4 regions of the Streptomyces sp. NBC_00354 genome follow, and region 3 is predicted to be linked to each of the others. Evidence: riboswitches for the same ligand, from Rfam matches in the RefSeq annotation. Region 3 holds a riboswitch; each other region holds the start of a gene.
The links. Region 3 has a riboswitch for cobalamin ahead of OHT74_RS28980 (cobalamin biosynthesis protein). Riboswitches for the same ligand answer to the same signal wherever they lie in the genome.
Positions count from the first base shown of each region.

Region 1: it holds a riboswitch for cobalamin, as region 3 does, so the genes downstream of both, cobN (cobaltochelatase subunit CobN) here and OHT74_RS28980 (cobalamin biosynthesis protein) in region 3, are expected to answer to the same signal.
Region 2: it holds a riboswitch for cobalamin, as region 3 does, so the genes downstream of both, metE (5-methyltetrahydropteroyltriglutamate--homocysteine S-methyltransferase) here and OHT74_RS28980 (cobalamin biosynthesis protein) in region 3, are expected to answer to the same signal.
Region 4: it holds a riboswitch for cobalamin, as region 3 does, so the genes downstream of both, OHT74_RS13365 (ribonucleoside-diphosphate reductase subunit alpha) here and OHT74_RS28980 (cobalamin biosynthesis protein) in region 3, are expected to answer to the same signal.

Region 1 is NZ_CP107983.1:1,974,117-1,976,308, reverse strand. It holds gene cobN (cobaltochelatase subunit CobN) at 1-983, opposite strand, end outside; cobalamin riboswitch at 1,017-1,155, opposite strand; gene cobG (precorrin-3B synthase) at 1,350-2,192, shown strand, end outside.
Region 2 is NZ_CP107983.1:709,506-711,697, forward strand. It holds gene OHT74_RS03500 (HAD family acid phosphatase) at 1-451, shown strand, start outside; cobalamin riboswitch at 592-809, shown strand; gene metE (5-methyltetrahydropteroyltriglutamate--homocysteine S-methyltransferase) at 966-2,192, shown strand, end outside.
Region 3 is NZ_CP107983.1:6,320,023-6,322,214, reverse strand. It holds gene OHT74_RS28990 (inorganic phosphate transporter) at 1-806, shown strand, start outside; gene OHT74_RS28985 (hypothetical protein) at 835-1,056, shown strand; cobalamin riboswitch at 1,171-1,321, shown strand; gene OHT74_RS28980 (cobalamin biosynthesis protein) at 1,361-2,192, shown strand, end outside.
Region 4 is NZ_CP107983.1:3,044,931-3,047,122, reverse strand. It holds gene OHT74_RS13365 (ribonucleoside-diphosphate reductase subunit alpha) at 1-925, opposite strand, end outside; cobalamin riboswitch at 1,077-1,200, opposite strand; gene OHT74_RS13360 (GNAT family N-acetyltransferase) at 1,252-1,752, opposite strand; gene OHT74_RS13355 (Uma2 family endonuclease) at 1,831-2,192, shown strand, end outside.

The DNA of each region.
Region 1 (2,192 bases), 4.3 Mb from region 3:
CGCTCGATGTGCCGGAGGCGGGCGTGCCGGACGGCGATGCCGGCGACGCGGGAGGCGCGCTCGGGGTCGGCCACGTACGCGGGCAGGCCGTCCTCGTCGAGCTCCTTGAAGGAGAACGGGACGGTGATCAGACGGCCGTCGAACTCGGGCACGGCGACCTGCGTCGCGGCGTCGAGCGGGGACAGGCCCTCGTCGTTCGCCTCCCAGGCGCTGCGCGAGCCGGTCAGGCACAGGGCCTGCAGGATCGGGACGCCGAGCGCGGCCAGCGCGCCCGCGTCCCACGACTCGTCGTCGCCGCCCGCCGAGGCGGTGGCGGGCTTGGTGCCGCCGGCCGCGAGGACGGTGGTGACGACCGCGTCCGCCGACTCCAGCGCGGCGATCAGGTCCGGCTCCGGAGTGCGCAGGGAGGACACGTAGAGGGGGAGGGCCTGGGCGTCCTGGGCCTCGATCGCATCGCACAGGGCGTGCACGAAGGCGGTGTTGCCGCTCATCTGGTGGGCGCGGTAGTACAGCACGGCGATGCGCGGACCCTCGGTGGTCCCGGGCGTGCGCTCCAGCGGGCCCCAGGTCGGCGCGGCGGCCGGCGGCTCGAAGCCGTGGCCGGTGAGCAGCACGGTGTCGGAGAGGAACCGGGCCAGCTGGTCCAGGTTGGCGGGGCCGCCGTGGGCGAGGTAGCCGTGCGCCTCGGCCGCGATGCCGATCGGGACCGTGGAGGCCTCCATCAGCTGAGCGTCCGGGGCCTGTTCGCCGGTCAGGACCACCACCGGGCGGGTCTGGGCCGGCGCCAGGAGCAGGTCGAGGCCGTCCTGCCAGGCGCGCAGGCCGCCGAGGAGGCGTACGACGACCAGGTCGACGCCGTCGAGCAGCCCGGGCAGGTCGTCGAGGGGAAGGCGGGACGGGTTCGCGAACCGGTACGGCACGGGGCCGTCCGCGGCGCGGGCGCTGAGCAGATCGGTGTCGGACGTCGACAGCAGCAGGATCATGCGGCGGCAGGCCTTCCTCGGGGTTTCCGCGCCCCGGGCAGTGAGGACAGCGGGAGTTCCTGACTCACCCGGCGGATTGCTCTGCAGGGTTCACAGTGGCGGGACCGCGCCGGATTCGCACCGGGCTTCCTCCCGGCGGGCCATGTGGCTCCGCCGCTGGTCATCTTAGGTGGCGATCTCCCTGACCGGGAGTGGGGGTGGCCCGCGCCCGGGCGCCCGGCCGGCGGACCCGCCCCCGCCCCCCGACCCCCCGCGCGCCCCCCGCTCCGCGGAGCGCCGAGCCCGCCCGCGCACCACCGCTGCGCGGAGGGGTGGGTGGTGACGGCCACAGGTCGGGGCGGGGGAATCGTGGGTATGCTCGCCGCCATGCCGCCCCAGCCCCCTTCCGCCGCATCGCGGGACGAACCCGTCATACGCGACCGCGGTGACGCCTGCCCCGGTGCGCTGCGGCTGCACGCCGCGGACGACGGGTTCCTGGCCCGGGTCCGGGTACCCGGCGGGATGCTCGACGCGGACGCGGCCTCGCTGCTGGCCGATGCAGCGGACCGGCTCGGCGACGGGCACATCGACCTCACCTCCCGCGGCAACGCGCAACTGCGCGGCCTCGGGGCGAGCTGCGGCGGCGAACTGCAGTCCGTGCTCGTCCGCGCCGGCCTGCTGCCCGCGCCCACGCACGAGCGCGTCCGCAACATCGTCGCCTCGCCGCTGACCGGCCTCGACCGGCGCGGCCTGCCCGACGTGGCGCCCTGGGTCGCGGAGCTGGACCGGCTGCTGTGCGCGAGCGCGCCCGCGGCCGGGCTGTCCGGCCGCTTCCTGTTCGCCCTCGACGACGGCCGCGGCGACGTCACCTCCCTTGCCGCGGACGTGAACCTGGTCGCCCGGGACGCCGACCGGGCCCTGCTGTGGACGGCCGACCCGGCCGACGCCCTGCTCGTGGCAGCGGCCGACGCGCCCCGGGCCGCCCTCGTGGCGGCCGCATACTTCCTCGACGCCGTCCGGGAAGCCGGCACCCGAGCCTGGCGGGTTGCCGAGCTGCCCGCCGAACAGGCCCTGGGTTCCGGTGAGTTGGGTGTGCGGCTGGCCGCCGCCGGGATCGAGGCCGCCCTCGTACGGGAAGACGCCCGGCGCTCCCCGGCCCCCGAGCCCGGCATCGTCGAAGGCCCCCACGGCACCGCCGCGCTCAGCGTCCTCGCACCGCTGGGCCGCCTG
Region 2 (2,192 bases), 5.6 Mb from region 3:
GGCCCGCCCGTACGTCGAGCAGCGCATCGCCCAGTCGCCCGCCGGCGAGAAGCCCGCGATCGTCCTCGACATCGACAACTCCTCGCTGGAGACGGACTTCCACTGGTTCTGGACGTTCCCGACCCCGGCGATCTCCGAGGTCCGCGACCTGACCCGGTACGCGAACGAGCGCGGCGTCGCCATCATCTTCGTCACCGCCCGACCGGGGATCATCCACTCCCTCACCGAGCACAACCTCAAGGCGGTCGGCTACCCCGTCTCGGACCTGTACGTCCGGGACCTGCCCGACCTCTTCAGCGAGGTCAGCGCCTACAAGACGGCCAAGCGCGCCGAGATCGAGGCCCGCGGCTACACGATCATCGCCAACATCGGCAACAACAACAGCGATCTGGTCGGCGGGCACGCGGAGCGCACCTTCAAGCTGCCGGACTACGACGGCAAGCTCTCCTAGTCGTTCTCGGCCCCGCCGCCGGGGTCCCCGCCGCCGGCCGCCTGCACACAGAGGCGGCCGGCGGCGCACCGGTGGGGCGGGGTGTCTCATTCCCGTGTCCGCATGGTGATCACACCTGTCCGCCGCCCGGCGCCTGCCCTTAGGCTGACTCCGCAGCTGGTTCGCCCCGTCCTCCAGGCGGGATGCGTCGTAAGAGGGAACCCGGTGGGAATCCGGGACTGCCCCGCAGCGGTGAGCGGGAACGACCGCCGTCATACGCACTGGGCCCGGACGGGTCTGGGAAGCGACGGCCAGTAGGAGTTTCGTACGACGAGACGTGCCCGCGAGTCCGAAGACCTGCCCGTTGCCCGCACGCGACCGTTCGCGTGCGGTGATCCCGGTGACCTCGTGGGCGGGTCGGCGTGCACATTCAGGGCGGGCACATATCGGTCCGTCCGGTTCGTCACCCCTTCGCCCCGGTTTCCCCGGGATCCGTCGCAAGACACGCACACGCATGCTCGCGAAGGAGAGTCACGTGACAACCGAGTCCGCTGCCACGGCCGTACGCGCCACCGTGTACGGATACCCCCGCCAGGGGCCGAACCGGGAACTGAAGAAGGCCGTCGAGGGCTACTGGAACGGCCGCGTCGGCGCCGCCGCCCTACGGGAGACCGCCCGCGAACTGCGCCGGAGCGCCTGGCAGCAGCTGGCCGATGCCGGCATCCACGAGGTCCCGACCGGCGACTTCTCCTACTACGACCACGTACTGGACACCAGTCTCATGGTCGGCGCCGTCCCCGCCCGCCACCGCACCGCCGTCGAGGCCGACCCTCTGGACGGGTACTTCGCGATGGCCCGCGGCACGCAGGATGTGGCGCCGCTGGAGATGACCAAGTGGTTCGACACCAACTACCACTTCCTCGTCCCGGAGCTGGGGCCGGACACCGTTTTCACCGCCGACCCCGCCAAGCAGGTGGCGGAACTGAGCGAAGCGCTTGCGCTCGGGCACCGCGCCCGGCCCGTCCTGCTGGGACCGGTCACGTACCTGCTGCTGGCCAAGCCCGCCCCCGGCGTCGCCGACGACTTCGTGCCGCTCACCCTGCTGGACCGGCTGCTGCCCGTGTACGCCCGGGTGCTGGCCGAGCTGCGCGCGGCCGGGGCCGAGTGGGTGCAGCTCGACGAGCCCGCCCTGGTCCAGGACCGCACCCCCGCCGAGCTGAACGTCGCCACCCGCACGTACCGGGAGCTCGGCGCCCTGACGGAGCGCCCGAAACTGCTCGTCGCCTCGTACTTCGACCGGCTGGGCGAGGCCCTGCCCGTCCTCGCCAAGGCCCCCGTCGAAGGCCTCGCGCTCGATTTCACCGGGGCCGCCGCCGCGAACCTGGCGGACCTCGCCGCGGTGGGCGGGCTGCCGGGCAAGCGCCTCGTCGCCGGCGTGGTCGACGGCCGCAACATCTGGATCAACGACCTCCAGAAGTCACTGACCACCCTGGGCACCCTACTCGGCCTCGCCGGCCGGGTCGACGTCGCCGCGTCCTGCTCACTGCTGCACGTCCCGCTGGACGCCGCCGTCGAGCGCGACATCGACCCGCAGATCCGCCGCTGGCTGGCCTTCGCCCGGCAGAAGACCGCCGAGATCGCCACCCTCGCCCGCGGCCTCGGCCAGGGGCCCGCCTCGATCACGGCCGAACTCGCCGCCAACCGCGCCGACCTGGCCTCCCGTAGGAACTCCCCGCTCACCCGAGACCCCGCGGTACGCAGC
Region 3 (2,192 bases):
AGGTCACGTACAAGCTCGGCGGCAAGGTCGGCGGCAAGACCGCCACCAAGGGCTACCGCGCCGGGCAGATCGCCTCGGCCGGTCTCGTCTCCCTCGCGCACGGCACCAACGACGCGCAGAAGACGATGGGCATCATCACCCTGGCGCTCATCGCCGGCGGCGCCCTGGACTCCGGCGCCAACCCGCCGGTCTGGGTCATCGTCTCCGCCGGCATGGCCATCGCCCTGGGCACCTCCCTGGGCGGCTGGCGCATCATCCGCACCATGGGCAGCGGCCTGACCGACCTCCAGCCGCAGCAGGGCTTCGCCGCCCAGACCTCGGCCGCGAGCGTCATCCTGGCCTCCTCCACCCTCGGCTTCTCCCTCTCCACCACCCACGCGTGCTCCGGCGCCGTCATGGGTGCGGGCCTGGGCCGCAAGGGCGGTGTGGTCCGCTGGTCCACCGCCACCCGCATGTTCATCGCGTGGGGCCTGACCCTGCCGGCCGCGGCCGTCGTCGCCTCCGGTGCCGAGCTGGTCATGCGTACCGGTGACCTCGGCGTCGCCGCCGTCGCGCTCTTCCTGATCGCCTCCTGCGTCGCCATCTGGGTCATCTCCCGCCGCCAGGTCGTCGACCACAGCAACGTCAACGACGTGCAGCCGGCCGCGGCCGAGGAGCCGGGTGTCGTCACCACGGCCATGGCCGCCGTCACCGTCCCGCCGACCGTGGCCGCCGCCGGTACGACCGCCGCGGTCACCGACGAGGACCTGAAGGCCACCATCCCGGCGGCTGCCCCGACCCCTGCGGCCCCGGCCGCCGCGGTCTGACCCCGAGAACGACAGAGGAATCCGCAGTATGAAGATCGACTGGGCAGCACTCGGCTCCGTCTTCGGGGTCAGCCTCTCCGCCACCGTCGCGCTCGTGGCCCTGTTCACCCTGGGCCTGGTGGGCCTCTCCAAGCACGAGACCGCCACCGAGCAGGGCGGCACCGCCACCCTGGCCCGCAGCGGCGCGTACGCCTGCTTCGCGCTCGTCACGGCGGCCGTCGCGTACGGCATCTACCTGATCGTCAGCTGACCGATTCGGGCACGGTGCACGAAAGCTCCCTCCGGGCTTCCCGGGGGGAGCTTTCCCGTACCCGAGGCCCGGCGTGGTGACCTGCCCCGCCGCAGGTCAACGGCGAGTTGACGGGCCTTCGCGGTGCGTGGTGGACTGCCCGAGCCAATACGGCGGCATGGAGAGGAAGTCCGGTGCGAATCCGGCGCGGTCCCGCCACTGTCACCGGGGAGCACGCGACGCGTGCGCCCCGGGAGCCAGGAACTCCCACCGCCGGACACGTCGAACCAGGGCGCGGACCCTGAGTGAGGACATACCTGCCACCATGCGTGCCGATCGCGTCTTCGCGTACGGCGCCACGGCGGGCCTGATCGGCGACCGGATCCTCGGTGATCCGCGCCGAGGGCACCCCGTGGCCGCCTTCGGACGAGCAGCCGCCGCTGTCGAAGGCGCCCTGTGGCGCGACGACCGCGCCCGGGGCCTCCTCCACACCCTCGTGTGCGCCGGGGGCGCGGCCGCCGTCGGCGCGCTGGGCGCCCGCGCCGTGCGCTCCCGGCCCGCAGCCGCCCGTATCGCCCTGACCGCAGCGGCCACCTGGGCCGTAGTCGGCGGCACCTCCCTGGGCCGTGAGGCCCGCGCCATCGGCGGCGCGCTCGCCGCCGGGGACGCCGAGGTCGCCCGGGAGCGGCTGCCGCACCTGTGCGGGCGGGACCCGCAGGCCCTGGACGAGCAGCAGATGGCCCGCGCCGTCGTGGAGTCGGTCGCCGAGAACACCTCCGACGCGGTGGTCGGGGCCCTCGTGTGGGGCGCCGCCGCCGGTATCCCCGGGCTGCTGGCCTTCCGCGCCGTGAACACCCTGGACGCGATGGTGGGCCACAGGTCGCCGCGCTACCTGCGCTACGGCTGGGCCTCGGCCCGGCTCGACGACCTCGCGGGCTGGCCGGGCGCCCGGCTGACCGCGCTGGCCGCCGTACTGGCCGGACCCGACCGGCGGGGAGCCGTACGGGCCTGGCGTGCCGACGCCGCGAAGCACCCGAGCCCGAACGCCGGCCCGGTGGAGGCCTCGTTCGCCGGGGCGCTCGGCGTACGGCTGGGAGGAACCCTGGCGTACGCGGGGCGGGTCGAGCACCGGGCCGTGCTGAACGGCGGGGCGGGGC
Region 4 (2,192 bases), 3.3 Mb from region 3:
CGGCACCCTTGCGGCGGCCGCCCTGGTTCACGGCGGCGACGGAGGCGTCGAGGGTCTTCAGGAACGGCACGATGCCGTTGGAGTGGCCGTTCGTACCGCGGATCAGCGAACCGCGGGCGCGGATGCGCGAGTACGAGAGGCCGATGCCGCCGGCGTGCTTCGACAGGCGCGCGACCTGGTGGTAGCGGTCGTAGATCGAGTCGAGCTCGTCCAGCGGGGAGTCCAGCAGGTAGCAGGAGGACATCTGCGGGTGCCGGGTGCCGGAGTTGAAGAGCGTGGGGGAGGACGGCAGGTAGTCGAGGCGGCTCATCAGCCGGTAGAGGGAGGCCACTTCCTCGACGGCCTGGACAGTGTTGTTCTCGGCGAGGCCACAGGCCACGCGCAGCATGAAGTGCTGCGGGGTCTCGACGACCTGGCGGGTGATCGGGTGGCGCAGCAGGTAGCGGCTGTGCAGGGTGCGCAGGCCGAAGAAGCCGAAGCGGTCGTCGGCGCCCTCGGCGAGGGTGTGCTCGACCAGTGCGTCCAGGCGGCTCGCGTGCAGCGCCACGAACTCGGCGGTGCGGTCCGCGATCAGGCCCTCGCGGTGGCCGACCGCGACGGAGGCGGAGAAGGAGGTGGCCCCCTGGCCCGCGGCTTCCTCGGCGACGGCCAGCGTCAGCAGCCGGGCGGCGAGCCGGGAGTACGCCGGGTCCTCGGAGATGAGACCGGCGGCGGCCTCCGTGGCCAGCCCGCGCAGTTCGGCCTCGTCGGCGGCGGCGCTGCGCCCGCGGAGCGCGGCGGCGGCGACCCGGCCCGGGTCGGTGTCGGGGAGGTCGGCGGTCAGCTCGGTGAGGGTACGCAGCAGTGCGGCCCCAGGTCCCCCGGTCTCGATTCCGGTGTCGGACGGGTCGGACTCGGCGCGCGGTGCGGAAGGCGCGATGGTCACGGGGGGAGCTCTCCCTCGCTCGGCTCCGGGACACCTTCGGTGCGGGCGCGAGCGGGCGCGCGCGGGGCAGGGCCTGGCTGGGCACGCTCACACCGCACGGCGTCCACCGGCCCAACCGCGGGGCCCGGACGTGTCGGCACCCGGTTCGGTCGAGCCGGGCGCACTGTCGGCAGGTCCTCGGACTTGCGGTGACACCAATGGGTGTACTTCATACCGTTGCGGGACAGTTCCGGATTCGCACCGGATTCCCCTGCGACGACAGCGAGCATGAGCATACATGTGGGGGCCGCTTCCTGTGCGACCCCCTAGATGTTGTGTCGGCGTGGCTACAGTTCGAGACCGTACGTGAGCAGAGCGAGGCCGGGGACGGGCTCCCAGTCCCGTTCGGGCGAACGGACGAAGCCGAGCCGTTCGTAGATCCGGTGGGCTCCGACCATGTCGTCCGTGGTGGACAGAACGAGGCGCCGTACGCCCTCGATGACCCTCGCCCGCTCCATGCAGGCCCGTACGAGCGCCTCCCCGGCGCCCCGCCCGCGGCCCTCCCGGGCGACGGCCAGCATCCGGAACTCGGCCTCGCCGGCCACGGCGATGTCGCACAGCGGGCTCCCGTGCGCGGCGAACGCCACCCCGCCGAGGAGCCGTCCGTCGCTCGCGGCGGCGACGAGTATCACCCCGTCGCGCGCCCGCCCGGCCACGTCCCGCAGCCGCGCGAGGTACGGGTCGTCCTCGCCGAAGGTGAGCAGCCCGTCCCCGAGGTACGCCTGCGCGGTGATCTCCCCGAGCGTCCCGTACTCCGCCGCCAGCGCTTCCCTGATCACGATGTCCATGCGGTCGAGTGTGCCGGACGGCTGTCGGTGCCCGGCGCTATCGTCGGAGACAGCACCGTCAAGGAAGGCGAGCGAGGCATGACCGTGATGACCGACCGGCCCCACATGCTGACCGAGGAGTTCGAGAATCTCGCGCGCATAGCAGCGCGCGAGACGGAAGGGCTGCGCCTGGAATTCATCGACGGGGTCATGAGGAGCAAGGCTGTGCCGGACAGCGACCACGCGCTGATCATCGAGTGGCTGACGCGTGTCTGTATGCAGCACCGCCCTGAGCTCTGGCTCTACGGCGAGCAGGGGATCAAGATCCAGCAGTACCGTCAGGGGCGGGCGAAGCCCGACGGTGCCCTGGCACGCAGCGGCTCCATCGGAGGCCAGGGCGAGTGGATCGAGCCGGACCCCGTGCTCATGGTCGTCGAGGTGACCTCGTACGACTCGGACAC